4 regions of the Streptomyces sp. NPDC107500 genome follow, and region 1 is predicted to be linked to each of the others. Evidence: riboswitches for the same ligand, from Rfam matches in the RefSeq annotation. Region 1 holds a riboswitch; each other region holds the start of a gene.

Region 1 (7,109 bases):
GCCAAGCGCTCCGCGCTGCTGACCATCGCCGTGCCGTCGGCCTGCGTGATGAGCGTCGCCGGTATCGCGGCCGCCTCCGTCGGCAGCCTGACCGGCGACGAGGGCACGGAGACCACGGCGGCGGCCGCGGACCCGGGCGATCAGCAGGCGGCGCCGGTGAAGCCGTCCACGGCCAACAACAAGCTGGACACCCAGCTCACCAGCCTCGCCGCCGGAGCCGACGACTTCGCCGACCGGGCCAGCCGGACGCAGGAGCGCATCGACCTCAAGGCCGAGCAGGCCGCCGAGAAGAAGCGCGCGGCGGAGGAGGCGGCCCGCAAGGAGCGGCTGCGCCCCAAGTTCGCCCTCCCGGTGGCGCAGCACGGCCTCAGCGCGTACTACGGGCAGGCCGGCATCAACTGGATGTCCGTGCACAGCGGCATCGACTTCCCCGTGTCGTACGGGACGACGGTGATGGCCGCGACCGACGGCACCGTCCGGACGCAGTACAACAGCGCGTACGGCAACATGATGATCGTGACGGCGAAGGACGGCACGGAGACGTGGTACTGCCACCTCTCCAGTTACCAGGTTCCCTCGGGTACGAGCGTCAAAGCCGGTGACGCCATCGCATTCTCCGGCAACTCGGGCAACTCGACCGGCCCGCACCTGCACTTCGAGGTGCGCCCCTCGGGCGGCTCGGCGATCGACCCGCTGTCGTGGCTGCGCAGCCACGGACTCAACCCTCAGTGACGCCGTAGCGGCTCAGCCGTCGGCCCGCCCCCGGTGTGTGCGCCGCCCGGCCGCGGACCCGAGCCGCAGCCCGGGCCCGCGCGGCCGGTCCGGCACCGTCAGAGCTTCTCCACCGGCGCGTACCGCAGCAGCAGCCGCTTCGGCTTGGTGTCGCCGAAGTCGATGGTCGCCTCGGCGTTGGACCCGGTGCCCTTGACCCCGACGACCGTCCCGAGCCCGAACTGGTCGTGCGTGACGCGGTCGCCGACCGCCAGGGACACCGTGGGCTGCTCCGCTCCGGCGGACCGGCGGGTGGCGAAGCCGGACGCGCCCGACGCCGAGGAACGGGAACGGGACGACGACAGCGAGGCCGCCACTCCCGAGACCGGCGCGGAGGGAGCCGGTCCGTTCGCACCGGTGCGCTTCCACTCCAGGTGGGGGGCCGGGATCTCCTCCAGGAAGCGCGAGGGCGGGTTGTAGGAGGGCTGGCCCCAGGCGCTGCGCAGGGTGGACCGGGTCAGGTAGAGCCGCTCGCGGGCGCGGGTGATGCCGACGTACGCCAGCCGCCGTTCCTCCTCCAGCTCCTTGGCCTGGCCGAGGGCGCGCATGTGCGGGAAGACGCCGTCCTCCATGCCGGTGAGGAAGACGACCGGGAACTCCAGGCCCTTGGCGGTGTGCAGGGTCATCAGGGTAACGACGCCGTCGCCGTCCTCCTCGTCCGGGATCTGGTCGGAGTCGGCGACCAGGGCGACCTTCTCCAGGAAGTCGGCGAGGGTGCCGGCCTCCTCGCCCTCGGCACGCTCCTGCTCGAACTCCAGGGCGACGGCCGCGAGTTCCTGGAGGTTCTCGATGCGGGTCTCGTCCTGCGGGTCGGTGGATGCCTGCAACTCGGCGAGGTAGCCGGTGCGTTCGAGGATCGCCTCCAGGACGGTCGCGGGTCCGGCGCCGGACTCGACGATGGTGCGCAGGTCCTCCATGAGCGTGTTGAACCGCTTGACGGCGTTGGCGGAACGCGCCGCCATGCCGTACGCCTCGTCGACGCGCTTGAGCGCCTGCGGGAAGCTGATCTTCTCGCGCTGCGACAGCGCGTCGATCATCGCCTCGGCCCGGTCGCCGATGCCGCGCTTGGGGACGTTGAGGATCCGGCGCAGCGGCACCGAGTCCTCCGGGTTGGCCAGCACCCGCAGGTAGGCCAGGACGTCCCGGACCTCCTTGCGCTCGTAGAAGCGGACGCCGCCGACGACCTTGTAGGGCAGGCCGGTGCGGATGAAGACCTCTTCGAAGACACGGGACTGCGCGTTGGTGCGGTAGAAGACGGCGACGTCGCCCGCCTTGGCCTCGCCCGCGTCCGTGAGACGGTCTATCTCGTCGGCGACGAACTGGGCCTCGTCGTGCTCGGTGTCGGCGACGTACCCGGTGATCTGCGCGCCGGCGCCTTGGTTGGTCCACAGGTTCTTGGGCCGGCGGGACTCATTGCGCTCGATGACCGCGTTGGCGGCGGTGAGGATGGTCTGGGTGGAGCGGTAGTTCTGCTCCAGGAGGATCGTCGTCGCGTTCGGGTAGTCCTCCTCGAACTGGAGGATGTTGCGGATGGTGGCGCCGCGGAAGGCGTAGATCGACTGGTCGGCGTCGCCCACCACGCACAGCTCGGCGGGCGGGACCTCGGCCTCGGGCGGCACGTCGACCGGGTGCTCGGAGGTGCCGACCAGTTCGCGCACCAGGGCGTACTGGGCGTGGTTGGTGTCCTGGTACTCGTCGACCATGACGTGCCGGAAGCGGCGGCGGTAGTGCTCGGCGACGTCCGGGAAGGCGCGGAGCAGGTTGACCGTCGTCATGATCAGGTCGTCGAAGTCGAGGGCGTTGGCCTCACGCAGCCGCGACTGGTACATGGCGTACGCCTGGGCGAGCGTCTTCTCGAAGCCGTCGGTGGCCTGCGCGGCGAAGTCCTCCTCGTCGATCAGCTCGTTCTTCAGGTTGCTGATCTTGGCGCTGAAGGACTTGGGCGGGAAGCGCTTGGGGTCCAGGTCGAGGTCGCGGCAGACCAGCGCCATGAGCCGCTTGGAGTCGGCGGCGTCGTAGATCGAGAAGGACGACGTGAAGCCGAGCCGCTTCGACTCGCGGCGCAGGATGCGGACGCAGGCGCTGTGGAAGGTCATCACCCACATCGCGTTGGCGCGCGGGCCGACGAGCTGCTCGACGCGCTCCTTCATCTCCCCGGCGGCCTTGTTGGTGAAGGTGATCGCGAGGATCTGGCCCGGGTGGACGCCGCGCTCGGCCAGCAGGTGGGCGATGCGGTGGGTGAGCACGCGGGTCTTGCCGGAGCCGGCGCCGGCCACGATGAGCAGGGGGGAGCCGGAGTGCACCACGGCGGCGCGCTGGTTGTCGTTCAGCCCGTCCAGGAGGGCGGCCGGGTCCAGGGCGGGGCGCGGGGCGCCGTCCCGGTAGTACCGGTCGCGCTCCGGGGGCGCGTCGAACTTCCCGCCGAACAGATCGTGCGGGACCGGCTCCGGTCCGTGACCGTCCTCGGGCGGCGGCGGGGGTTCCTCCTCGTGACCCCGGGGGGTCTGGAGGCTCGCCAGGAAGCTGTCGTCAAAGAGGCTGCTCATCGCTCTCCGAGTCTAGGGCGCCCCACCGACAACCCGGCGCCACCCCGGAAAATGTCCGGGACACCTCACACCGGTACACCCTGCGACCTGCCGGGACACGAAGAGTGACGCCCGCCGCCAAGGTCACGAAAATGTATCGGGCATATCACCCACCAACCTTCACAGCGGCCACACGAGTTGGCTACGGTGCGGGCAGGCCGAACGACCCCCTCCGGCGAACCTCGCCGGGCCGCGCGGCCTCCGCCGAGTCCGGCGTGCCCGCCACGGCGCCCGGAGCCGGGGACCCAACCGAGAACTTGGGGTGAATCGGCCGTACCGCCCTCCATGAGGACGGTCCGCCGTAGGGCAACCCTTCCGTGCCGCCCGAACCCGACAGCTAACCCGGTAGGCGGAGCACTTGGAAGGAGCGCCTCCTTGGCGTCGCACCGCAAGTCGCGCCCCACCGGATCACGCGTCGCGGGCATACGGACCCCGGCCCTCGCCACAGCGGCCCTCACCTCCGTCGCCCTGCTGTCCCAGACGGCGAACGCCACCCCGTCGGACGACGACAGGCCGAGCCTCGAAGAGGTCGAGAAGAAGGTCGACGACCTCTACCGCCAGGCGGGGTCGGCCACCGAGAAGTACAACGCGGCCAAGGAGAAGACCGCCAAGCAGCGCAAGAAGGTCGACACGCTCCTCGACGACGTCGCCCAGCGCACCCAGAAGCTCAACGACGCGCGCGAGGAGCTGGGTTCCTTCGCCTCCGCGCAGTACCGCACGGGCACGGCGGTCCCGGAGACGGCGACCTTCCTGCTCGCGGACTCGCCGCAGGAGTACTTCGACCAGAACCAGCTGATGGGCCGGCTCACCGGCCGTCAGAAGACGGCGGTCGACGACTACGTCACGCAGCAGTCCGAGACGATGAAGAAGCGCCGGGAGGCCGCCGAGAGCCTGGAGACGCTCACCGGCTCGCAGCAGGACCTGAAGACGGCCAAGTCGACCGTCCAGAAGAAGCTCGCCACCGCGCGTGAACTGCTCTCGAAGCTGACCGCCGAGGAGAAGGCCCGGCTCGCGGCGATCGAGAAGAAGAAGCAGGAGGAGGCCGCCCGCAAGGCCGCGGAGCTGGCCGAGCAGCAGGCCCGGCAGCAGGCCGAGGAGCGCGAGCGGCGGGAGGAGGCCGCACAGCAGGAGAGCGGCGGTGGCTCCTCCACCGGTTCCTCGGAGTCCGGCGGCAGCGGCTCCTCGACGCCGGACTCGTCGTACGGCACCAAGGCCGAGAAGGCGCTCGGCTTCGCCCGCGCCCAGATCGGCAAGCCGTACGTCTGGGGCGCCACCGGCCCCGGCTCCTACGACTGCTCCGGCCTCACCCAGGCCGCCTGGAAGGCCGCGGGGGTGACGCTGCCGCGCGTCACGTACGACCAGGTCAACGCCGGAACGACCGTCCCCGTCTCCCAGGCGCAACCCGGTGACCTGGTCTTCTTCTACGACGACCTCAGCCACGTCGGCCTCTACATCGGCAACGGCATGATGATCCACGCCCCGAAGCCGGGTGCGTACGTGCGCGAGGAGTCGATCTACTACGACGGCGAGTCGTCGATCCACAGCGTGGTGCGCCCGGCCTGACCGGCGCGGCTCTCTAGCATCGGGGGCATGTCGTCAGGCACTTCGTCAGGCACTCTCCCCTCCCCCCTGCGCGCCTGGTGGGCGCAGCGTCCACCGGCGGCCGGGGCCGCGGTCATGGCGACCGGCATCCTGTCGGTCGCCCTGCACCTGACGGGACACGAGGTCCTGTCCCGCGTCGCCCTGTTCCTGGCCTGCGCCGCCTGGCTGACCCTGGCGGCGAACTTCGTCTACCTGCTGCTGGCCGAGCGCCCGCAGTGGCTGACCCGGGCGGGGACACCGGGCGCGCTCACCGCGGTCGCCGCGACCACCGTGCTCGGCACCCGGTTCGCGCTGCTCGGCTGGACGACCCTGGCCGCGGCGCTGCTGGCGCTGGCGGCGCTCCTGTGGCCGGTGCTGATCCTCCTGGTCGTGCGGCACTGGGGGCGCAGGATGCCGGGGGCGGTGTTCCTGGGGTGCGTGGCCACGGAGGGGCTGGCGGTGCTCGGCGCCACGCTGTCCGCGGCCACCTCGACGCCCTGGCTGGCCCACGCGGCGCTGGTGCCGTTCTGGCTGGGGATCGTGCTCTACCTGATCGCACTGTTCCGCTTCGATCTGCGGCAGGTGGCCCTGGGTTCCGGTGACCACTGGGTGGCGGGCGGTGCGCTCGCCATCTCGGCCCTCGCCGGCGCCAAACTGATCGCCGCGGCCGGGACCGGCATGTACCTGTGGAACTCCGACGACAGCGCCGTGCTGCACGACGTGACCGTCTTCCTGCTCACCCTCGACCTCGCCTGGTACGTCGTCCTGCTGGTCGCCGAGTTCGTCTGGCCGCGGGTCCGCTACGACGTGCGGCGCTGGTCGACGGTCTTCCCGCTCGGCATGACGGCGGCGGCGACGCTCTCCGTGGCCGCCGCGATCGACGTCGCGTGGCTGGACGCACCCGGCCAGGTCCTGCTGTGGATCGCGGTGGCCGGATGGCTGGCGGTCGCGGCGGGAGCGGTCGTCCAGGCCCGGGCCGGGGTGCGGTCCGCGGGCACGGGGGCCTCCGCCGTCACGTCCACAGCACCGCGATGAAGATGTTCGCGACGGTCAGCAGGCCCACGAGGCCGAACAGCGGCTTGTCGACCTTCTCGTCGTCGCGCTTCACGTAGACCAGGCCGAGGATCACGATCAGCAGGGCGAGCTTCACCCCGATCTTGACGTTGTCCACGGACTGGTCGTCGGCCTGGTTGAGGCCGACCAGGGCGACACCGGTGACCAGCATCGTCAGCGCGCCGTGCAGCATCGCGGGGATGAAGCGGGCCGTGCCGCTGCCCATCGCCTTCATCTGAGTCAGGAAGCCGCCGAGGAGCGCGGCGATGCCGATGATGTGCAGACCGACGAAGAGGTGGATGAGTACGTCCATGAGGCCGGAGCCTAATGAGCGGCCGGAGGCCGGCCGACACCGGCCCGACCGTGCCTGAGCCGCCCCGGTGCGGAGAGCGGCGCATATATGCGTCCCATAACAGCTCAGGTGCCTCACCCGCCCCCGATCGGGCAGCTCGGTCATCACCCCGCGTGAAGACGACGGCCGCCGGACGGGCACGCGGTCAGATGCGTACGCGGGCCGATCCGGTACCGCCACTTCCGCGCATCCCGTCACCGGGCCGTTACCGACGCGCCTAGCGTCCTCCCCCAGGCAGCCGGAGCGTACCGGAGCCGACCCGGCACGGGCCGGAGTCGAGTCGTACGGAAGGACGTGGATCGCAGGTGGGAACGCACCGCAGGCCGCGACAGCGTGTGACGGGCGGCGGCAGAGCCCGTACGGCGGCCACCATCACCCTCGCGGGCGCGGCCACCGCGACGGGCCTGGGCGGGACCGGTCACGCCGACCCGCAGCCGACGGCGGCCCAGGTCAGGGCCAAGGTGGACACGCTGTACCAGCAGGCGGAGGTCGCGACCGAGAGGTACAACGGCTCCAAGGAGAAGGCGGACGCCGCCGAACAGCGCCTGGAGAAGCTGCGGGACCAGGCCGCCCGCAAGGAGGACCGGCTGAACTCGGCCCGGGAGGCGCTGGGGTCGGTCGCCGCGGCTCAGTACCGAAGCGGCGGCCTCGACCCGGCCGTGCAGCTCATGCTCTCCGCCGACCCCGACCGGTACCTCGACGGCGCCGCCTTCGTCGAACGCGCGGGCAGCCGGCAGACGGCCGCCGTGGGCCGGGTGCGCAAGGAG
Region 2 (7,109 bases), on a different contig from region 1:
CGATGCCAAACAGGCCCTCGCCGACCCCCGGCTGTCCAAGAACCCGGCCCATCACGACGAGCCCGCGCACGCCAAGGGCAAGACGGGCATTCCGGGGGAGCGGAAGGCCGAGCTGATGACCCATCTGCTGAACATCGACCCGCCGGACCACACCCGGCTGCGCCGACTGGTAAGCAAGGCGTTCACCCCTCGCCGGGTCGCCGAGTTCGCGCCCCGGGTGCAGGAGCTGGCCGACGGCCTCATCGACCGGTTCGCGGCCGACGGCTCCGCCGACCTGATCCACGACTTCGCCTTCCCGCTGCCCATCTACGCCATCTGCGACCTGCTCGGTGTCCCGCGCGAGGACCAGGACGACTTCCGGGACTGGGCGGGCATGATGATCCGTCACGGCGGCGGACCGCGCGGCGGTGTCGCGCGGTCGGTCAAGAAGATGCGGGGCTACCTCGCCGACCTCATCCACCGCAAACGCGCCGCGCTGCCGCCCGAGCCCGGCCCCGGCGAGGACCTCATCTCGGGCCTCATCCGCGCCTCCGACCACGGCGAGCACCTCACCGAGAACGAGGCCGCGGCGATGGCCTTCATCCTTCTGTTCGCGGGTTTCGAGACCACGGTCAACTTGATCGGCAACGGGACGTACGCCCTGCTCACCCACCCCGAGCAGCGCGCCCGTCTCCAGTCCTCCCTCGCGGCCGGCGAACACGGCCTGCTGGAGACCGGCGTCGAGGAACTGCTCCGCTACGACGGCCCGGTGGAGCTGGCCACCTGGCGCTTCGCCACCGAGCCGCTCGACGTCGGCGGAGAGCGGATCGAGGCGGGTGATCCCGTCCTCGTCGTCCTGGCCGCCGCCGACCGGGACCCGGAGCGCTTCGCCGACCCGGACACCCTGGACCTGGCCCGCCGCGACAGTCAGCACCTCGGGTACGGCCACGGCATCCACTACTGCCTCGGCGCCCCGCTCGCCCGGCTGGAGGGGCAGACCGCGCTCGCCACGCTCCTCACCCGCCTCCCCGACCTGAGCCTCGCCGCCGATCCGGGAGAACTGCGCTGGCGGGGCGGGCTCATCATGCGAGGTCTGCGCACTTTGCCCGTCTCGTTCACGCCGATCGCGTCAGGACCCGGCAACAGTGCGTCGTCAAGGTAAACATGACACGCCCTCAACTCTGTGATCTTCGCGTGATCTGTGCGGCATGAACTTGTGACAAGCGATCATCTGCCTATACGTTCACGAACCAGTGTGGCGACGAGCATCACCCGCCGCACGGTCCCCGTCGTCTGTGAAAGGTCGTCGCATGCTCTCCGGGAACGGTCGTCATCGCCGCCCCCGCCAGGCTCCCGCACTGGTCGTCGCCGCCGGAGTGACCGGCTCCGCCATCGCCATCCCGCTGCTCGGCGCCACCGGCGCCCACGCGGCCGGGGTGAACTGGGACCAGGTCGCCGAGTGCGAGACCGGCGGGGCCTGGAGCCAGAACGCCGGCAACGGCTACTACGGCGGCCTCCAGCTCCCCCAGGAGGCGTGGGAGCGGTACGGCGGTCTGGAGTACGCGGCCAGCGCCGACCAGGCCAGTCGCTCCCAGCAGATAAGAATCGCCGAGAAGCTGTACGCGGACCAGGGCATCGCGGCCTGGCCGACCTGCGGGCTGCTCGCGGGCCTCGGCAACCCCCCGGGCGCCACCGCGCCGACCGGTGACGGTGCGTCGGAGGGTTCGCAGGCCCCGAAGGCGTCGGACACCCCCGACCCCGCCGGGTCCAAGGCGCCCGAGCCGACGGGTTCGCCCAAGGCGTCGGACTCGCCCGAGTCGTCCGAATCATCCGAGTCGTCCGACGCGTCGTCGGGTTCGGAGAAGGAGACCGAACCGACTCCGGGTTCGTCCGCTTCGCCCTCTTCGTCGTCTTCTCCGTCCTCCGGGTCGGACTCCTCTGACGATGCGTCCGGCGGCAAGGATCAATCCACCAAGACGGGCACATCGTCCGAAAGTGACCGTCGCGCCACCGAACCGGAGGCCGCCGACCGCTCGTCGGGCTCGGGCAAGCACCGCGGCGACAGCGCGGACGAGGGCGGGCGCTGGAAGGGCCTCACCGACAGCACCTCGGGCCGGCACGCCTCGCGTGACGGAGGGTCGAGGGACGCCGACGACGGCTCCTACATGGTCCGCTCCGGGGACAATCTCTGGGTCATCGCCGACTCCCTTGGCGTCGACGGCGGATGGCGTGCGCTCTACTCCGACAACGAGAGGGTCGTCGGCCAGGACCCCGACCACATCCTGCCCGGTCAGACGCTCACGGTCACGGGCGAATCGGGCGAAAAGTAGAGGGAGTTCACGTCACGGTTAGAGACTCTATGTCCGTTTTGGATCTCGTGAGAGATAGGTCTCAGAAGCCGTGATCGTCTTTGAAAATCCGCGGAGCGCGTGTCTACGGTCATGACCGCTCGCCACCGCGGGCCCCGACAGCCGCAACGCCGAATCCTGCCAGCGGCCGTACGGGAACAGTCGTCGCGTCAAGCGCCGAAGGCAGGAGCGGGGGACCCAAGGTAAGTGCCGCACCGGGCAGTTCTGCCGGAGCGGCTAGGGGTGGAGCCGAGTTCCGCGAGGAACCCGGCCGGGCAACTCAACCGGCCCGAACCCGACAGCTCACCTCGCAGGCGTCGGTGAGGGGATCAACCATGCTGTTTTCCGGCAAGGGCAAGCACCGTCGTCCGTCCAAGGCCACTCGCGTCATCGCCGTCGCCGGCGTGACCGGTGCCGCCGTCGCCGCCCCGCTGATGGCGGCCGGCAACGCCTCCGCCGCCACCACCTCCGAGTGGGACGCCGTCGCCCAGTGCGAGTCCGGTGGCAACTGGTCCATCAACACCGGCAACGGCTACTACGGCGGCCTCCAGTTCTCCGCCTCCACCTGGTCCGGCTACGGCGGCACCCAGTACGCCGCCACCGCCGACCAGGCCAGCAAGGCGCAGCAGATCGAGATCGCCGAGAAGGTGCTCGCGGGCCAGGGCAAGGGTGCCTGGCCGGTCTGCGGCACCGGCCTCTCGAACGCCACGAACACCGGCGGCGGCTCCGGTGAGAGCCAGGACAGCGGCTCCACCGCCGACCGCTCCACCGAGCAGAAGGCGTCCCGCTCCGACGAGCGCCCGGCCGCCGAGCCGAAGGCCGAGAAGAAGGCCGAGAAGAAGACGGTCACCACCCCCACCGGCAAGAAGGTCGAGAAGGGTGACGGCGAGTACAAGGTCGTCAAGGGTGACACCCTCAGCTCCATCGCCCAGGAGCACGAGGTCAAGGGCGGCTGGGAGAAGCTGTTCAAGCTGAACGACGACATCGTCGACGAGGCCGACCTGATCTTCCCGGGTCAGCAGCTGCACCTGAAGTAAGCGGCGCCTGCCGCGACTCCCGCCCCGGTGCGTGTTCCCCGTACGCACCGGGGCGGGATTTTCGCGTCCGTCGCCAAATCCTGTTTGTTTCGTTCAGAAACAATTTACTCTCGGTTCTGTCCAGCGGGTGGGCGATCGGCTGGCCGATCGCCCGGAGCCGGTTAGGCTCGGTCCCGCAGAGCCGACGCGGTCCTGCGGACCCGCGCGTCACACCGAAGCGTCACATTGAAGAAGGAGATGCTCGTGCCGTCCATCGACGTCGTCGTAGCCCGGGAAATCCTGGACTCCCGAGGCAACCCCACGGTCGAGGTCGAGGTCGGCCTCGACGACGGCAGCACGGGTCGTGCCGCCGTTCCGTCCGGCGCCTCCACCGGTGCCTTCGAGGCCATCGAACTCCGTGACGGCGACCCGGGCCGTTACCTCGGCAAGGGCGTCGAGAAGGCCGTCCTCGCCGTCATCGAGCAGATCGGCCCGGAGCTGGTCGGATACGACGCCACCGAGCAGCGCCTGATCGACCAGGCCATGTTCGACCTGGACGCCACCGACAACAAGGGCTCGCTCGGCGCCAACGCCATCCTCGGCGTCTCCCTCGCCGTCGCGCACGCCGCCTCCGAGGCAAGCGACCTGCCGCTCTTCCGCTACCTGGGCGGCCCCAACGCGCACCTGCTGCCGGTGCCGATGATGAACATCCTGAACGGCGGCTCGCACGCCGACTCCAACGTGGACATCCAGGAGTTCATGATCGCCCCGATCGGCGCGGAGTCCTTCTCCGAGGCCCTGCGCTGGGGCGCCGAGGTCTACCACACGCTGAAGAAGGTCCTGAAGAACAAGGGCCTGGCCACCGGCCTCGGCGACGAGGGCGGCTTCGCCCCGAACCTCGGCTCCAACCGCGAGGCGCTCGACCTCATCCTCGAGGCGATCAAGGAGGCCGGCTACACCCCCGGCGAGCAGATCGCCCTCGCGCTCGACGTCGCCGCGTCCGAGTTCTACAAGGACGGCTCCTACGCCTTCGAGGGCAAGAGCCGCACCGCCGCCGAGATGACCGAGTACTACGCCGAGCTGGTCGAGGCGTACCCGCTGGTCTCCATCGAGGACCCGCTGTTCGAGGACGACTGGGACGGCTGGAACACCATCACCGCCAAGCTCGGCGACAAGGTGCAGCTCGTCGGCGACGACCTGTTCGTCACCAACCCGGAGCGCCTGGCCCGCGGCATCGAGGAGAACTCGGCCAACGCCCTGCTCGTCAAGGTCAACCAGATCGGTTCGCTGACCGAGACCCTGGACGCCGTGGAGCTGGCCCAGCGCAACGGCTTCAAGTGCATGATGTCCCACCGCTCCGGCGAGACCGAGGACGTCACCATCGCCGACCTGGCCGTCGCCACCAACTGCGGCCAGATCAAGACCGGCGCCCCGGCCCGCTCCGAGCGCGTCGCCAAGTACAACCAGCTGCTGCGCATCGAGGAGATCCTCGACGACGCCGCGGTGTACGCCGGCCGCAGCGCCTTCCCCCGCTTCAAGGGCTGAGCGCCGCCGTCACAGGCGGCGTCGTACGTACGTCCCCGTACTCGGTCCCGTACCGTGTGCGGGGACGTACGCACGTGTGGACGGGAAGCGGGGACAGACATGGCGGTGAAGGACCGGGACCGTTTCTCCACCGCGACCAGGATCCGGATCATCGGGGAACAGACCGCGGCCCGGGTCTACCGCTCGCAGACCAAGCGCCAGGCCCGTCGCTCCCGGCTGACCGGCCGGGCCGCGCTGCTCGCGATGGTGCTCTGCTCCCTCGTCGTGGCGCTCGCCTATCCGATACGGCAGTACGTCGCCCAGCGCGCCGAGATCGCCGACCTGCGGCGGGAGCAGCAGGAGACCCGGGACCGGGTCGAGGAACTGCGCGACCTCAAGGCGCGCTGGCAGGACGACGCCTACGCCGAGCAGCAGGTCCGGCTGCGGCTGCACTACGTGATGCCGGGGGAGACGGGGTTCGTCGTCGTCGACCCGGACGCCGCCAGGAAGGCCCGCGCCGAGTCCGGCGGCGCCGACCGCCCCTGGTACCGGAACGTCTGGGACGGTGTCGACAAGGCCGACGCCGCCGCCCGCCGGCCGTGAACCGACCGCGCCGGCACTGACTCAACAGGAAGACCAGCAGAAGACAGTCATGCAGACTCCCCCGCCGACCACGCCGCGCACCGAGCCCACCGACGCGGACGTGCTGGCCTTCAAGCAGCAGCTCGGCCGTCCTCCGCGCGGCCTGCGCGCCATCGCGCACCGCTGCCCCTGCGGACAGCCGGACGTCGTGGAGACGGCGCCGCGGCTGCCCGACGGCACGCCCTTCCCGACGCTGTACTACCTGACGTGCCCGAAGGCGGCCTCCGCCATCGGCACGCTGGAGGCGAACGGCGTGATGAAGGAGATGACCGAGCGCCTCGCCGCCGACCCGGAGCTGGCCGCCGCCTACCGCGCGGCGCACGAGGACTACATCCGGCGCCGCGACGAGATCGAGGAGCTGACCGGATTCCCGAGCGCGGGCGGCATGCCGGACCGGGTCAAGTGCCTGCACGTGCTGGTCGCCCACTCGCTGGCGGCCGGGCCCGGCGTCAATCCGCTGGGCGACGAGGCGATCGCGCTGCTGCCCGAGTGGTGGCGCAAGGGTCCGTGCGTGACGCCCGCCGGCCCCGCCGGCCAGGAGGACGCCCAGTGACCCGGGTCGCCGCCGTCGACTGCGGCACGAACTCCATCCGGCTGCTGGTCGCGGACGCGGACCCGGCCACCGGTGAGCTGACCGACCTGGACCGCCGCATGACCATCGTGCGGCTCGGCCAGGGCGTGGACCGCACCGGGCGGCTGGCGCCGGAGGCGCTGGAGCGGACCTTCGCCGCCTGCCGCGAGTACGCCGAGGTGATCAAGGAGCACGGCGCCGAGCGGCTGCGCTTCGTGGCGACCTCCGCCTCCCGGGACGCGGAGAACCGCGACGACTTCGTGCGCGGGGTGCTGGACATCCTCGGCGTGGAGCCGGAGGTCATCTCCGGCGACCAGGAGGCGGAGTTCTCCTTCACCGGGGCGACCAGGGAGCTGGCGGGGCGCGACCACCTCGACCGGCCCTACCTGGTCGTCGACATCGGGGGCGGATCCACCGAGTTCGTGGTGGGCGACGACCGGGTGCGCGCCGCCCGTTCGGTGGACGTCGGCTGCGTGCGGATGACCGAGCGGCACCTGGTGCGCGAGGGCGCGGTGACCGACCCGCCCACCGCCGAGCAGGTCCGGGCGATGCGGGCCGACATCGAGGCGGCGCTCGACCTCGCCGAGGAGACGGTGCCGCTGCGCGAGGCGCGCACGCTGGTCGGGCTGGCCGGTTCGGTGACGACGGTGTCCGCCATCGCGCAGGAGCTGCCCGCGTACGACTCGGCCGCCATCCACCACTCCCGGGTCTCCCGGGACCGGGTCCGGGAGATCACCGACTGGCTGCTGCGCTCCACGCACGCCGAGCGGGCGGCCGTCCCCTCCATGCACCCGGGCCGCGTCGACGTGATCGCGGCGGGCGCGCTGGTGCTGCTCTCGATCATGGAGCGGACGGGTGCGGAGGAGGTCGTCGTGAGCGAGCACGACATCCTCGACGGCATCGCGTGGTCGGTCGCGTAGCCGCGCGGGGTGCCGGTCTGAGCAGGACGGACGACGATTGAGCGGCCGCCGGGGGGCCTCACGGGCCTCCCGGTGACGTCCCGTCCGGAAAGTTCGTGAAGTTCTTCAC
Region 3 (7,109 bases), on a different contig from region 1:
TAGGTCAGGCTCTCATTATGGTCGTCTCGTGTGACACCGACTGATCGTGTCCGGAGCTTGGGGGGACGGGGCGTGGTGCGAGTCCGGTTGAGTGTGGCCGAGCGGCGCGAGGAGCTGCTGCGCGCGGCCGTCGAGCAGATATCGGCGCGGGGTGTCGCGGCGCTGCGGATCGCCGACGTGGCGTCGGCGCTCGGGGTGAGCAACGCGTTGGTGCTCTACCACTTCTCCACGAAGGAGAAGCTGGTCGCCGCCGCCTTCGCCCGTGCCGCCGAGGACGATCTGGCTCATCTGCACGGACTGCTCGGCCGCCGTACGTCGGCGCTGCGCCGCCTGCGGGCCGCCGTGCGGTGGTACGCCCCGACGGGGCAGGCCAAGGGCTGGCGGCTGTGGATCGAGGGCTGGGCGGCGGCGCTGCGCGAGCCCGCGCTGCGGGACGTCACGCGGGATCTGGACCGCCGGTGGAAGGCCGCGATCGCCGAGGTCATCGCCGAGGGGGTGGCCGCCGGGGAGTTCCCCTGCCCGGACCCCGAGGGCGCGGCCCTGCGGCTGACCGCGCTCCTCGACGGGCTGGCCGTGCAACTGACGTCGTACGCGGGCACGGTCTCGCGGGCCCGGGCGCGGGAGTGGACGGACGAGGCGCTCGCCCGCGAACTGGGCCTGCCGCGGGAGGCGTTGGGTGCCCCCCGCCGCTGACCCGCCGCCGGCCTCGCCGTACCCCGCCCACAACCGGCCTCCGCCACCGGCCCGCCCGCCCCGCGCGGTCACGCCACCGAGGCGATCCGCGTCTTGATGTCGTCCGGCGACAGCGCCCCCTTGGCGGTCACATGGTCGCCCGAGGACTGGCCGCGCAGCCGGCGTCCGATCCACGGCACCAGGTACTCGCGCGCCCAGTGCACGTCGTCCCGGCGGACGTCCAGCGCGCCGCGGTGGGGCAGCGGCGGCCAGGGCTGGTCCGGGTCGGCGGGCACGGGCAGGCCGAGGGCCTGTCCGGCGCGCAGCGCCACCCGTGTGTGACCCTCCGGGGACAGGTGCAGGCGGTCGGCGTCCCACGCCCTGCGGTCCTGGACGCTGCGGAGCGACCAGAGGTCGAGCACCGGGCAGCCGTACCGGTCGGCGATGGCGCGGACGTGCCCGTTGTACGTGGCGATCTTGCCGCGCAGGTGCTTGAGCACGGGCACGCCGCGGGTGTCGAAACCGGTCGTCACGAGGACGGTGCCGGCCGCTTCGGCCAGCGCGGCCACCGCCCGCTCGAACCGCTCGGCCACTTCGTCGGGGTCGGTGCCGGGCCGGAGGATGTCGTTGCCGCCGGCCGCGAACGAGACGAGGTCCGGTGCGAGTCCGGCGACCCGGGGGACCTGTTCGGCCGCGATCTGGTCGAGCAGCCTGCCGCGCACGGCGAGGTTCGCGTAGGTGAAGTCGCCCTCGGGGCGCCGGTCCGCGAGCAGTACGGCGAATCGGTCGGCCCAGCCGACGAACGCCCCGTCGGGGCCGCGGTCGCCGACGCCCTCGGTGAAGCTGTCCCCCAGCGCCACGTACGACCCGATCACTGCTCTGCTGTCATTCTTCGAATCGTCTGCCACATCGAGCCATGATTCACCTTGGAATGTGACCTACGCGACCGTAGGAAGGGGTTGACGGTCGGTGAGAAAGGCCACTCCTAAAGGCTTGGTCAATTGCGGAATACACCGAAGGCCGGACCCGGGGATCGGGGTCCGGCCTTCGGTGGCATGGGGACTGCGCCCTTGCCGTGCGTCAGAGAGAGACGCCGTGCGAGCGCAGGAACGCGACCGGGTCGATGTCCGACCCGTAGTCCGGCGTGGTGCGGATCTCGAAGTGCAGGTGCGGACCGGTCACGTTGCCGGTGGCACCCGAGAGGCCGACCTGCTGACCCGCCGTCACCGACTGGCCGGCGGAGACGGAGAGGGAGGAGAGGTGGGCGTACTGGGCGTAGTGGCCGTCGGCGAGCTGGATGACGACCTGGTTGCCGTACGCGCCGCCGGGGCCGGCGGAGACGACGGTGCCCGCGCCGACGGCCTTGAGCGGGGTGCCGGTCGGGACGACGAAGTCGGTGCCGGTGTGGTAGCCGCTGGACCACATGCTGCCGGACTGGTGGTACGGGGTACCGACGGTGGCGCCCGCGACGGGGGAGGTGTAGCCGCTGCTGGTGCCGGCGTCCGAGGTGGAGGCCTTCTCGGCGTCCGTGGACTTCTCGGCCGGCTTGGCGGCGGGCTTCTCCGCCTCGGCGGGCTTCTCCGCGGCGGGCTTCTCCGCGGCCGGCTTCTCCGACTGGGCGGCCTTGGCGCCGACCGAGAGCTTCAGGCCGGGGTGGATCAGCGACGGGTCCGAACCGATGGCCTCGCGGTTGTCCTCGTACAGCTTCTTCCAGCCGCCGTCGACGTTCTGGTCGTCGGCGATCCGGGAAAGGTAGTCGCCGCTCTTGACGGTGTAGGTCCGCGCGTCCGAGTTCTTCTCGGCGCCACTCGCGGCGGCCTTCTTCGCCGTCGCCGCGACGGACTGCACGGACTGCTCGGAAACGGAGTGCGCGGGGGCGGCGTTGGCGCCGGCGGCCCCGATCAGCGGGAGCGCGAGCGCGGCGCCACCGGTTCCGGCGACGGCGATGGCGCGGGTCAGGCGCATGGCCCTGGTACGGCGGTGCTTACCCTTCGCGGGCATGGCGAATTCCTCTCCGGCGCCTGCGAGGTGAGCTGTCGGGTTCGGGCTGGAGATGCCCGGCCGCGCCGAAACGCGGCTTCACCCCAAGCCGTTCCGGGAACCGGAACAGGCATTCGTACCTGTGGGTCCCCCGCTCCTGCCGGGTACGGGTGGTGGATGAGAGTGGGCTCCGGTCGGCGGCAGGATTAGGCGTCCGTCCGGATCGGTGGTGAACGTAAGCGACCAAGACGCACCCGGACAAGCGAAGAGTTCCACCGGAAGGTGTTCCGATTGATCCTTTACGGGAATATCCGGTCACACTCCGTCGATTCGGGGAATGGCATTCCGAGTGAACGTCCTTGCAAACCGGCTTGATTACGTGGACATGACGGACGACGCACGGTTACGGATATGACGCTGCTCACGCGCCACTTCTCCACCTATTCGCATTTCAGCGCCAGTTGGAATCAAGGCGTCAATTCGGACAGAAAGCCCGAGGTAACCCTTAACGCCCTGTGGACAAGTCCTTGGCGCATACAGGGGATGCCGTATCGTCGAGGCGAGCCCGCCGCCGAGCAGCGTCGGCGGGGCGGAGTGGGAGGAGTCCCCGTGACGCAGCAGGTCCCGTCGACCGAACCCGAGCTGACCGGTGTGCGCAACTTCCGGGACGTCGGCGGACTGCCGGCCGCGGACGGGCGACGGGTGCGGCAGGGCGTGCTGTTCCGCAGCGGGCACCTGGCGCACGCCACCGGGGAGGACGCCGCCTTCCTGGCCACCCTCGGCCTGCACACCATCTTCGACTTCCGCAACGCGGCGGACCAGAAGCTGGAAGGCCCCGACGTCGAGCTGCCGGGCGTGCGCAATGTGAACCTGCCGCTGAGCGACCCGGCCGACGGCGCCGAGTTCTGGAAGATGGTCCGCGACGGCGACCTCGACCAGCTGCACGCGATCCTGGCCGACGGCAAGGGCGCCCAGCGCATGATCGCGTCCTACCGGACGATCATCACGGAGCGCACGGCGGAGCACTCCCGGGTGCTGCACGCGCTCGCCGAGGACAGCGTCCCCGCCCTGATGCACTGCGCGGCCGGCAAGGACCGCGCGGGCCTGTCGATCGCGGTCACGCTGCTCGCGCTCGGCGTCGAGCGCGATGCCGTCCTCGACGACTACCTCAAGTCGAACGCCACGCACCGCCGCTACAAGGTGCGCCGCGGCAGCTCCGCCGCCTCGGCCTACTCCCCCGAGGTCATGGAGCTGCTCAGCCCCCTGTTCGACGCCCGCGCCGAGTATCTGGCGGCCGCCCTGGACACCGTCGAGGAGACCTGGGGCGGCGTCGACGCCTACCTGGAGCAGGGCCTGCACCTGACCCCGGCGACCCGGGAGCGGCTGCGCGAGCGGATGCTGGACTGATCCGGTACCGCACCGACCCGCACGACCGCTAGCGGCTCGCGCCCACCTCGAAGAGCAGGTAGAGGAAGCCGCCGAAGACGTGGCCCAGGGCGATGTAGATGAGCAGCCGGACCCACAGGGCACGCGGGAACTTCTCCTCCATGGAACTCACGGCATCTCCCCGGGGGTCGTCGGGCCGAGGCACAGCGCGGCCGTCGGGCTCTGCAGCAGGGTGTGGACGAAGAGCAGCTCGACCCCTTCGGGGTCCTGTGCGGCGATGCGGTGCGGGGTCAGCGAGTCGAAGTGGGCGCCGTCCCCCACCCCGAGCCGGTGCTCGGTGTCCCCGAGGCGCAGCCGCAGGCGGCCCCTGAGCACGTGCAGCCACTCCTCGCCGGGGTGCACCCGCACGATGTCGCCCTGGGAGCCGTACGGCACCTCGACGCGCAGGGCCTGCATGCCCCGGCCCGGCGCTCCCGCCCGCCGGTACGTCCAGCCGCCCGCGGCCGTGGGCTCCATCTCGGCGGCGCGGATCACCGCGTCCGGGTCCGCGGGCGCCTCCCCCAGCAGCCCGGCGACGGTCGTACCGTAGACGCGGGCGAGGGCGAGCAGCATCGGCAGCGAGGGCTGGCGCTGCCCGGTCTCCAGGCGGGAGAGGTGGGCGGGCGACAGCCCGGCCGCGCGGGCCGCCGCCTCCAGGGTCAGGGCGGCCCGCCGCCGCAGCTCACGCAGCTGGGGCGCGACGGCGGCGACCGCGCCGTCGGCCGGTCCGGTCTCGGAGGAGCTCATGCTCATGGCTCCATTCAGCCCGAATCTTGCCCTTCGGGCAAATTTCTTGCCTCTGAGGCAAAGCTTCGGAGCGGCCTCTGAGGCAAAGCCTCAGGGCTGCTCCGGCGCCGGGCGGCCACCGACGGACTCAGCGGTGCGCCACCGCCTGCTTGACCAGCGTCTTGCCGAAGTCCCACATCAGACCGCCGCCATTGTGCGCGTCGTCCATCACCTCGGTGAAGGCGTCGACGAACCGGTCCACGTCCGCGGTGTCGATGATCAGGGGCGGGATCAGTTTGATCACCTCCAGGTGGTCGCCGGAGACCTGGGTGAGGATCCGGTGCCGTTGCAGCAGCGGCACCACCACCATCTGCGCGAAGAGGCCCTTCCGGGCGGCCTGGAGCATGGTCCAGCGGCTGCGCAGCTTCAGGGACCGCGGCCGGCCGAACTCGATGCCGATCATCAGCCCGCGGCCCCGGACGTCGGCGAGCAGCTCGTAGCGGTCCACCAGCGCCGCCAGCCGGGACTTCAGCCGCTCCCCCACCGCGGCGGCGTTCGCCACGATCTCCTCGTTCTCCATCACCGAGAGCACGGCGAGTCCGGCCGCCATGGCCTGGGCGTTGGAGCCGAAGCTCGCCGAGTGGACCTGCACGCGGTCCATCGAGGAGTACACCTTCTGGAAGATCCAGTCCTTGCCCAGGGTGGCGCCCACCGGCACGTAGCCGCCGGACAGCGCCTTGGCCACGCAGACCAGGTCGGGCTCGACGCCGTCCTCGTGCTGGAAGGCGTAGAACTTCCCGGTCCTGCCCAGGCCCGTCTGCACCTCGTCGGCGATCAGCAGTGCCTTGTGCCGGTGCAGCAGGTCCTGCGCGGCCCGCAGGTAGCCGGGCGGGGCCTCGTGCACGCCCTTGCCCTGGATCGGCTCCACGATGAGCGCGGCCACGTCTCCCCGCCGCAGCTCGCGCGCCAGCGCGTCCAGGTCGCCGAGCGGGACCGCGGTGTCGGGCAGCAGCGGCGCGAAGCCCTTGCGGAAGCCGTCCTCGCCGTTGACGGAGAGCGAGCCGGTGGTCAGTCCGTGGAAGGCGTGGGTGCAGTACAGGATCCTCGGTCTGCCGGTCGCGTACCGGGCGAACTTCAGCGCGGTCTCCACCGCCTCGGTCCCGCTGTTGCCGAAGAAGACCCGGTCCAGGTGCGGGCTGTACGAGAGCAGCCGCTCGGCCAGGAGTCCGGGCAGCGGCGGACAGTCGAAGCGGGTCAGGTCGGCGAGCGAGGCGTCCAGGACGTCGTGCAGCGCCTTGCGGACGACCGGGTGGTGGCGGCCCAGGCCCATCACCGCGAACCCGGCGAGCATGTCCAGGTAGTCGTTGCCGTCGGCGTCCCAGAAGTGCGCGCCCTCGGCCCGCTCGTAGACCTTGTCGAAGCCGATGGTGTGCAGCATGCGCGGCAGCTGGTGGTTGAGGTGCCTGGCGTGCAGCTCGTACCGCTCGGCCCCGCGCTCGGCCAAGAGCGCGGCGAGGTCGAACTCCTTGGTCATTCAGTTCTCTCCTTGCGCAGGCATGACGTTCCGTCCGTCCCCGGGGGTGTCCACCGCTCGCCGCCCGACGGCCAGGCTCGCGCTGATCCGGCCGGCGATGTCGACCGGGGTGAGGCCGATGTCCGCGAGTACCTCGGCTCGTTTGGCGTGGGCGAGGAACTGGTCGGGGATGCCGAAGCGGCGCACGGGCACGTCGGCCTCGGCGTCGCCGAGGGCCAGCGCCACCGCCGAACCGACCCCGGCCGCCCGGCTGTTGTCCTCGACGACGGCGACCAGACGGTGCCGGACGGCCAGCGGGGCCAGCTCCGGGTCGACGGGTTTGACCCAGCGCGGGTCGACGACGGTGCATCCGATGCCGCGCGCCTCCAGCAACTCCGCCGCCCCGAGGCAGACGGGCGCCATCACGCCGACGGCCACCAGCAGCACCTCGGGCCGGTCCGCGGCGTGCAGGACGTCCATGCCGCCGACCCGGCCCACGGCGGGTACGTCGGGGCCGACGGACTCCTTCGGGAAGCGCACCAGGGTCGGCGCGTCGTCGACGGCGACCGCCTCGCGCAGCTGGGCGCGCAACTGGCCGGCGTCGCGCGGGGCGGCGATGCGCAGCCCGGGGACGACCTGGAGGACGGACATGTCCCACATGCCGTTGTGCGAGGGCCCGTCGGTGCCGGTGACGCCGGCCCGGTCCAGGACGAAGGTGACCCCGCAGCGGTGCAGCGCCACGTCCATCAGCAGTTGGTCGAAGGCGCGGTTGAGGAAGGTGGCGTAGACGGCG
Region 4 (7,109 bases), on a different contig from region 1:
GGCTGGTGGAGTCGCGGCGGATCGAGGACGTCGTGCTGACGCGGTACCTGCCGACCGCACCCGGCACCGGCGACCGCGTGAGCGCCGCCGACCGGCACTGGCTTGCGCTCGCCTGCGAGCTGGCGGAGCTGTGCCCGCCGTCCCGGACGGCGTTCAGCGTGGGCGCGGTCGTGGTCGCCGCCGACGGGAGCGAGCTGGCGCGGGGGTACTCGCGGGAGGGCGGCGACGCCGTCGTGCACGCCGAGGAGGCCGCGCTCGCCAAGGCCGACCGCTCCGATCCGCGGCTCGCGGGGGCCACCGTGTACAGCAGCCTGGAGCCCTGTGCGCGCCGCGCCTCCCGGCCCGCGCCCTGCGCCCGGCTGATCCTCGACGCCGGGGTGCGTCGCGTGGTCACGGCCTGGCGGGAGCCGGACACCTTCGTGCCGGGCGCGGACGGCGGCGGGGTGCTCGCCGCCGGGGGCGCCGCCGTCGTCCTACTGCCGGAGTACGAGGAGCGGGCGAAGGCCCCCAACGGTCACCTGTGGGGTGCCTGAGATACCTGTGTGCGTTCCGCCTCCGACATGACGTACACTGGTGACACAACGACGCGGGGTGGAGCAGCTCGGTAGCTCGCTGGGCTCATAACCCAGAGGTCGCAGGTTCAAATCCTGTCCCCGCTACTGAAGGCCGAGGGCCGGAATCCGAAAGGGTTCCGGCCCTCGGTGCGTTCACCCGCTCGGCCCTCACCACTCGCCGCCCACCCCCGTCGCGGGAAACCTGGAGTACGCACGGCAAGCGGCGCGGACAGGGGGCGGCGGGAGACCAGTGGTGCGGGCAGGCGATGTGGAGGACGAGGGAGCGTACGCCAGGGCCGGCGGCCGGCTCCCCGGCGATCCCGTGCCCGACCCGGGCCTCGGCGACGAGCCGGCGCCCGTGCCGACCGCCGGGCAGCCGCGGCCGTGGCGCACGTCCTACGGCCGGGCCCTCGCGCGCTCGCTCCCCGTACTGCTGATCGTCGTCGCCGTCCTGTACGACATCCTCACCCCGCGCTACTTCACCGCCGGGCCCCTCTACACCGCCGCGCCGCTGGTCGCCGCCCCGATCTACTCCCGGCGGGGCACCGCGCTCACCGGGATCGCCGTGGTCGCCTCGGTCGTCGGGCTGCAACTCGGCAAGGGCGTCATCCACTACGTCGACTCCCTCACCGAGCTGATCACCATCGCGACGGTCGCCGCGCTCGCCGTCTTCGTCAACGCCTTCGTCCGCCGCACCGACGAGCGCCTCGCCATCGCCCGGGAGATCGCCGAGACCGCCCAGCGCGCCGTACTGCCCGAGCCGGCCGAGCGGATCGCCGGCTTCGAGATCGCCGCCTGCTACGAGGCCGCGCAGGCCGGCGCCTTCATCGGCGGTGACCTGTACGCGGTGCAGGACAGCGCGCGCGGCGTCCGGCTCATCGTGGGGGACGTGCGGGGCAAGGGCATGGGAGCGGTGGCCGCCGTCGCCGTGGTGATCGGCGCCTTCCGGGAGGCCGCCGAACAGGAGGCGACGCTGGAGGCGGTGGCGCAGCGCCTGGAGCGGGCGCTGGCCCGCGAGGGCACCCGGCGCGAGGGCCTGGACGCCTTCGAGGGCTTCACCACCGCCGTCCTCGCCGAACTCCCGCACGGCGCCGGGACCGTACGCATCGTCAACCGCGGGCATCCGCCGCCCCTGCTGCTCCACGGCGACGGCACCGTGGGGCCGCTGCCCGCCCGGGAGTCGGCGCTGCCGCTCGGCATGGGCGAGCTGGGTGTGTGGCCCGACCGCGCGGAGGAGACGGCCTTCCCCGGTGGGGCCACGCTGCTGCTGTACACCGACGGACTGTCGGAAGCCCGGGACGAGCGGGGGGAGTTCTACGATCCGAACGCGCGGCTGTCCGGTCGCGTCTTCCGCCATCCGGCGAAGCTGCTCGAGACCCTCGCCCGCGACGTGCGCCGCCACTCGGGGGGCGGGATGGCGGACGACATGGCGCTGCTCGCCGTCCGGCGGCCACGGCACGGCGACCATGATCATTGTCACGAGCCGTGACGGGTCGGCGTCCCTCCGCATAACAACTGACGCACCGTCAGAAAGAAGTGACGTGAAGGGGAATACCGAGCAGCGGTCAACTCGCCCGATTTTCACCGATCCTGAGGCGTACGTCCCGGCCGTATTCGTTAATGATCAAGAGGAACGGCTTGGAATCCGGCCCCCGGGTCTATTAACGTTCGATAACGCAGCGCGGTCGTCCCAGCCGTCACAGAAGGCGGCTCCGTGCGCACGCGCCGAATCCCGCAAGGGAACCGGGGAACCACCACATTGGGGTGAATCGGGCGTTTGACGCCGTGGCGACACGGTTGCATGCGCGCGTAGGAGACCTTCCTGCTCCGAACCCGTCAGCTAACCCGGTAGGCGAAAGGAAGGAAAGGAGTACGCCCACGTGGCGTCCAACCGGCCTGCCCCCGAGGCCCCGTTCGTGCCCAGTCGGCACGACACCGACACCTTCGGTTACGAGAACCACCGCACCGAAGAGGGTCCTTGGGAGGAGTGGAATCCCACCGAGGACTCCATCCGCCCCGTACGCGGCCGGCACCGCGTCGCCAAGCAGCGTGGCGGGCTCGCCCGCAGCTCCACCGTCCTCGGCGTCGGTGTCATAGCCGCCGTCGGCGCGGGCGGCATGGCCAGCGCGCAGACCGGCAAGCCGCCGGTGTCGATCTCCATGCCGGACCTGCCCAACGTCGGCTCGCTCATCTCCGACGACGACGCGCCGGAGCCGGAGGGCTCCAGCACCCCGCTCAGCGGCATCGGCGTGACCGCCGCCGCCGACACCGCCGAGGGCACCGACACCGCCGGCGCCGGTGAGTCCCTGCGGGCCCGGATCATGGCGCAGGCCGAGCAGCAGCAGGCCCAGGTCGAGACCAAGGCCGCCGCCGAGGCCGCCGCGGCCGCCGAGAAGAAGGCCGCGGAAGCCGCCGCCAAGGCGGAGAAGGAGGCCGAGGCCAAGGCCGCCGCCGCCAAGAAGAAGGCGGAGGAGGAGGCCGCGAAGAAGGCCGAGGCCGAGCGCCTGGCCAAGCTGGCCAAGCAGTTCACGCTGCCGACCTCCTCGTACACGATCTCCTCGACCTTCGGTCAGGCCGGCGCCTACTGGTCCTCCGGCCACCACACCGGCCTCGACTTCGCCGCGCCCACGGGCACGCTGCTCAAGGCCGTGCACAGCGGCACCATCACGTCGGCGGGCTGGGACGGGTCGTACGGCTACAAGACCGTGCTCACCCTGGATGACGGCACCGAGATCTGGTACGCCCACCAGTCGTCGATCAGCGTCAGCGTCGGCCAGGAGGTCACCACCGGTGACGTCATCGGCCGCGTCGGCGCCACCGGCAACGTCACCGGCGCCCACCTCCACATGGAGGTCCACCCCGGCGGCGGCTCCGGCATCGACCCGATGGCGTGGCTCCAGAGCAAGGGCCTCACCCCCTGAGCCGCGGCCCATCCGCTTCCCCGCTGGTCCCCGGCGGTCCTGACGACAACCCCCCGACGTCAGGGCTGCCGGTTTGCGGGGTTTTTGCGTCTGCGCCGGAATGACCTGATCCGGTGCGTTCGTTGACGCACTACATGACTTCTCTGCGCAAGCTCGGCTCCTCCGACCTGGAGGTCTTCCCCCTCGCCCTCGGCGGCAACGTCTTCGGCTGGACCGCCGACCAGGACCGGTCCTTCGCCGTCCTGGACGCCTACACGGCGGCCGGCGGCAACTTCGTGGACACCGCCGACTCGTACTCCGCCTGGGTCGACGGCAACAGCGGCGGCGAGTCCGAGACCGTCCTCGGCCGGTGGTTCGCGGCCCGCGGCAACCGTGACGACGTCGTCCTCGCCACCAAGGTCAGCCAGCACCCCGAGTACCCGGGCCTGTCCGCCGCGAACATCAAGGCGGCGGCCGACGCCTCGCTGCGCCGCCTGGGCACCGATCACATCGACCTCTACTACACGCACTTCGACAAGCCCGAGGTGCCGGTCGAGGAGATCATCGGCGCGCTGGACGAACTGGTGAAGGCGGGCAAGGTGCGGCACATCGCCGCCTCCAACATCTCCGCCGAGCGGCTCGCGGCCTCCCTGGAGTTCTCCGACCGCGAGGGCCTCGCCCGGTACGTTGCCCTCCAGCCGCACTACAACCTGGTCTCGCGCGACACCTACGAGGGCGGGCTGCGCGACCTCGCCGAGCGGTCGGGCCTGGCCGCCGTGCCGTACTACGCCCTCGCGGCCGGCTTCCTCACCGGCAAGTACCGGCCCGGCGCGAGCGTGGACAGCCCGCGTGCGGGCGGTGCGGCCAAGCACCTGGAGACCGAGCGCGGCCGGCGGGTGCTCGCCGCCCTGGACGAGATCGCCGAGGTCCACGACGCCCCCGTCGCCACGGTCGCCCTCGCCTGGCTGGCCGCGCAGCCGACGGTGGCCGCGCCGATCGCGTCCGCGCGCACGGTGGAGCAGCTGCCCGCGCTGCTGGGCGTCGCGGAGCTGAGCCTGACGGACGACGAGGTCGCGCGGCTGACGCGGGCCTCGGCCTGAGCGTGACGCCGCCGGTGCCCGCCTACGGGCGGTAGGGGCCCGGCGGCGCGTACGGGTGGGCGTACGGGACGTACGGCGTCTGGGCCGGGTATGGCGTCTGGGCCTGGTACGGCGCCGGAGGGCCGCCGCCGTACGGGCCGTACGGGTACGCCCAGGGCGGCGCGGGCCGGGGTACGGGCGGTGCCGTCGAGCGGGCGGCGTGGTCCAGGGCCGGGCGGGCCGCGCCGCGCCGGTGCCACAGGGCATCCAGCATCTCCCGCTCCCGCACGGCGTAGTCGGCGCCCGCCCGGCCCCGGCGGCCGCGCTGCCGCAGGAACGCCAGCGAGGTCGCGTACGCCTCGTACTGGGCCACCGCGCGTGCCGCCTCCTTCCCACCCTGCCGCCGGGCGTGCTGCCGGGCGACGCGGCGGGCCCGCATCGAGCCGAGCGCGTGCGGCTCCGCGGGCGTCAGCCACCCGGCCAGGACATACGCGGGCAGCTCGGCCCGCACGGTGCCCAGTTCGCGCTGCCGGGTCCAGATCACCAGCCACGTCAGCAGGCCGAAGGCCGGCACCATGAAAGCCGCGTACACGGCGTAGAAGCCCCACTCGCCGAACGCGGCCGAGCCGTTCCACAGCGCGTGCACGCCCATCGCGAGCAGCAGGCCGGACAGCGGGAGCAGGGCGCGGCCCAGGCGGTGGCGGCCCGCGGAGAGCGCGGCGATGCCGAAGCCGATGCCGGTGAGCACGGTGAAGAGCGGGTGCGCGAACGGGGACATCACGACGCGGACGAAGAAGGTCGCCGCGGTGACGGAGGCGATGCCGCTGCCGCCGGTCAGCTGGTCGGTGCCGAACGCGGTGCCGAGGTACAGGATGTTCTCGGTGAAGGCGAAGCCGGTGGCGGTGACCCCGGCGATCACCACCCCGTCGACTATGCCGGTGAAGTCGCGCCTGCGGAACAGGAAGACCAGGAGGACCGCGGCGGCCTTGGCGGACTCCTCGACGACCGGCGCTATCACCGTGGCGCCCAGGGTGTCCGCGCTCGCCGGGTCCGCGGTGGCGGTCGCTATCCATCTGGTCGCGAAGCTGTTGGCGACGATCGCTATCAGCGCCGCCGCGCAGGCGCCCCAGGAGAAGCAGAACACCAGGTTGCGCCAGGGGCCGGGGTCGACCCGGTCCAGCCAGCGGAAGGCGGCCACGAGCAGCGGCACGGGCAGCACCGCGAGGCCGAGCCCGACCAGGAACCCCCGCGTGCCGGTCTGTTCGCGGACCAGGGCCAGGATCACCAGGCCGGAGAGCGCGAGCAGCGTGATCAGCGCGCCGTACCGCACCCAGGGCCGCTGCCACCAGTGCGGATGCGTACGCGGGAACGTGGGCTGACGCGTCGGACACGGGGGACTGGCCACGGCATGGACCCTAACCGGTGGGGGGCTGCTCTTCGTGGGGATCGCGGAGCTGTACGCGGCGGAAGAGCAGGTCGTTCACCACATGTCCCTTGTCCAGCCCCTGGCCCTCGAAACGGGTCAGCGGCCGGTGCGCGGGACGCGGCGCGAAACCGCCGTCCGGGGCGGTGTTCTCGAAGTCGGGGTGCGCGGTCAGCTCGTCGAGCATCTGCTCGGCGTACGGCTCCCAGTCGGTGGCGCAGTGCACGAGGGCGCCCGGCGCGAGCCGGGCCGCGGCCAGGGTGAGGAACTCCTCCTGGATGAGGCGGCGCTTGTGGTGGCGCTTCTTCGGCCACGGGTCGGGGAAGTAGACGCGCAGTCCGGCGAGCGAGCCGGGGGCGAGCATCTCGCGGAGCAGGATGATCGCGTCGCCGTTGGCCACCCGGATGTTGGACAGGCCGTTGCGCTCGGCGAGACCGAGGAGGTTGCCCTGGCCCGGGGTGTGGACGTCCACGGCGAGGATGTTGGTGCCGGGGTCGGCCTCGGCCATCTGCGCGGTGGCCTCGCCCATGCCGAAGCCGATCTCCAGGACGACCGGGCGCGCGTCGCCGAACAGCTCACCGAGGTCGAGGTCGCGCTGCCCGTCGATGTCCAGTCCCCACAGGGGCCACAGCCTTTGCAGCGCGTCCGCCTGGCCGGCCGTCACGCGGCTGCGCCGGGGCTGGAAACTGCGGATCCGCCGCTCGAAGTGCGATCCGGCGGGATCGGCCTTCGGCCCGTCCGGGAAGCGCGGCTCCCCCTTGGCACGGGTGTGCCTCAGGGGGGTGCCGGTGTGGGTGGCGGCTGGCTGGTGAGCGTCGGGGGCGCTGGGGAAATCAGACACAGTGCCCCCAATTTTACGGCCCGCCCGGGCCGGGCTCACGAGCCTCCCAGCAGGGTCAGTGCCCTGCGGCCCACCTCCCGGCCGATCGGCAGGGCGGCGGTGGCCGCGGGCGACGGCGCGTTCAGCACGTGCACCGCGTGGGGGCCCTCCTTGATCAGGAAGTCGTCCACCAGCGTCCCGTCGGCCAGCACCGCCTGGGCCCGCACGCCGGCCGGGGCCGCGACCAGGTCGCTCTCCGTCACGGACGGCAGCAGTCTGCGTACGGCGGTGGTGAAGGCCGCCTTGGACAGGGACCGGCGCAGCTCGCCGGTG

The links. A riboswitch is a leader RNA that binds a small molecule or an ion and turns the genes downstream of it on or off. The one in region 1 is predicted to bind cyclic di-AMP.
Region 2: linked by a shared signal. The riboswitch ahead of ACZ67M_RS29670 (transglycosylase family protein) and the one ahead of ACZ67M_RS14515 (C40 family peptidase) in region 1 are both predicted to bind cyclic di-AMP.
Region 3: linked by a shared signal. The riboswitch ahead of ACZ67M_RS06560 (M23 family metallopeptidase) and the one ahead of ACZ67M_RS14515 (C40 family peptidase) in region 1 are both predicted to bind cyclic di-AMP.
Region 4: linked by a shared signal. The riboswitch ahead of ACZ67M_RS20315 (M23 family metallopeptidase) and the one ahead of ACZ67M_RS14515 (C40 family peptidase) in region 1 are both predicted to bind cyclic di-AMP.

The regions. Positions count from the first base shown of each region.
Region 1 is NZ_JBVJPF010000003.1:636,727-643,835, forward strand. It holds gene ACZ67M_RS14505 (M23 family metallopeptidase) at 1-732, shown strand, start outside; gene pcrA (DNA helicase PcrA) at 831-3,317, opposite strand; cyclic di-AMP (ydaO/yuaA leader) riboswitch at 3,549-3,723, shown strand; gene ACZ67M_RS14515 (C40 family peptidase) at 3,732-4,919, shown strand; gene ACZ67M_RS14520 (tellurite resistance/C4-dicarboxylate transporter family protein) at 4,947-5,972, shown strand; gene ACZ67M_RS14525 (hypothetical protein) at 5,950-6,303, opposite strand; gene ACZ67M_RS14530 (C40 family peptidase) at 6,648-7,109, shown strand, end outside.
Region 2 is NZ_JBVJPF010000008.1:89,593-96,701, reverse strand. It holds gene ACZ67M_RS29680 (cytochrome P450 family protein) at 1-1,141, shown strand, start outside; gene ACZ67M_RS29675 (transglycosylase family protein) at 1,290-2,309, shown strand; cyclic di-AMP (ydaO/yuaA leader) riboswitch at 2,493-2,659, shown strand; gene ACZ67M_RS29670 (transglycosylase family protein) at 2,663-3,364, shown strand; gene eno (phosphopyruvate hydratase) at 3,608-4,888, shown strand; gene ACZ67M_RS29660 (FtsB family cell division protein) at 4,988-5,470, shown strand; gene ACZ67M_RS29655 (DUF501 domain-containing protein) at 5,520-6,062, shown strand; gene ACZ67M_RS29650 (Ppx/GppA phosphatase family protein) at 6,059-7,000, shown strand.
Region 3 is NZ_JBVJPF010000002.1:86,089-93,197, forward strand. It holds gene ACZ67M_RS06550 (TetR/AcrR family transcriptional regulator) at 73-693, shown strand; gene ACZ67M_RS06555 (SGNH/GDSL hydrolase family protein) at 762-1,547, opposite strand; gene ACZ67M_RS06560 (M23 family metallopeptidase) at 1,753-2,673, opposite strand; cyclic di-AMP (ydaO/yuaA leader) riboswitch at 2,676-2,835, opposite strand; gene ACZ67M_RS06565 (tyrosine-protein phosphatase) at 3,262-4,059, shown strand; gene ACZ67M_RS06570 (DUF6126 family protein) at 4,088-4,210, opposite strand; gene ACZ67M_RS06575 (helix-turn-helix domain-containing protein) at 4,207-4,824, opposite strand; gene ACZ67M_RS06580 (aspartate aminotransferase family protein) at 4,952-6,337, opposite strand; gene dxs (1-deoxy-D-xylulose-5-phosphate synthase) at 6,338-7,109, opposite strand, start outside.
Region 4 is NZ_JBVJPF010000005.1:17,923-25,031, reverse strand. It holds gene ACZ67M_RS20330 (dihydrofolate reductase family protein) at 1-533, shown strand, start outside; tRNA gene ACZ67M_RS20325 (tRNA-Met) at 586-659, shown strand; gene ACZ67M_RS20320 (PP2C family protein-serine/threonine phosphatase) at 808-2,043, shown strand; cyclic di-AMP (ydaO/yuaA leader) riboswitch at 2,268-2,424, shown strand; gene ACZ67M_RS20315 (M23 family metallopeptidase) at 2,435-3,475, shown strand; gene ACZ67M_RS20310 (aldo/keto reductase) at 3,610-4,554, shown strand; gene ACZ67M_RS20305 (PrsW family intramembrane metalloprotease) at 4,577-5,938, opposite strand; gene trmB (tRNA (guanosine(46)-N7)-methyltransferase TrmB) at 5,949-6,797, opposite strand; gene lhgO (L-2-hydroxyglutarate oxidase) at 6,833-7,109, opposite strand, start outside.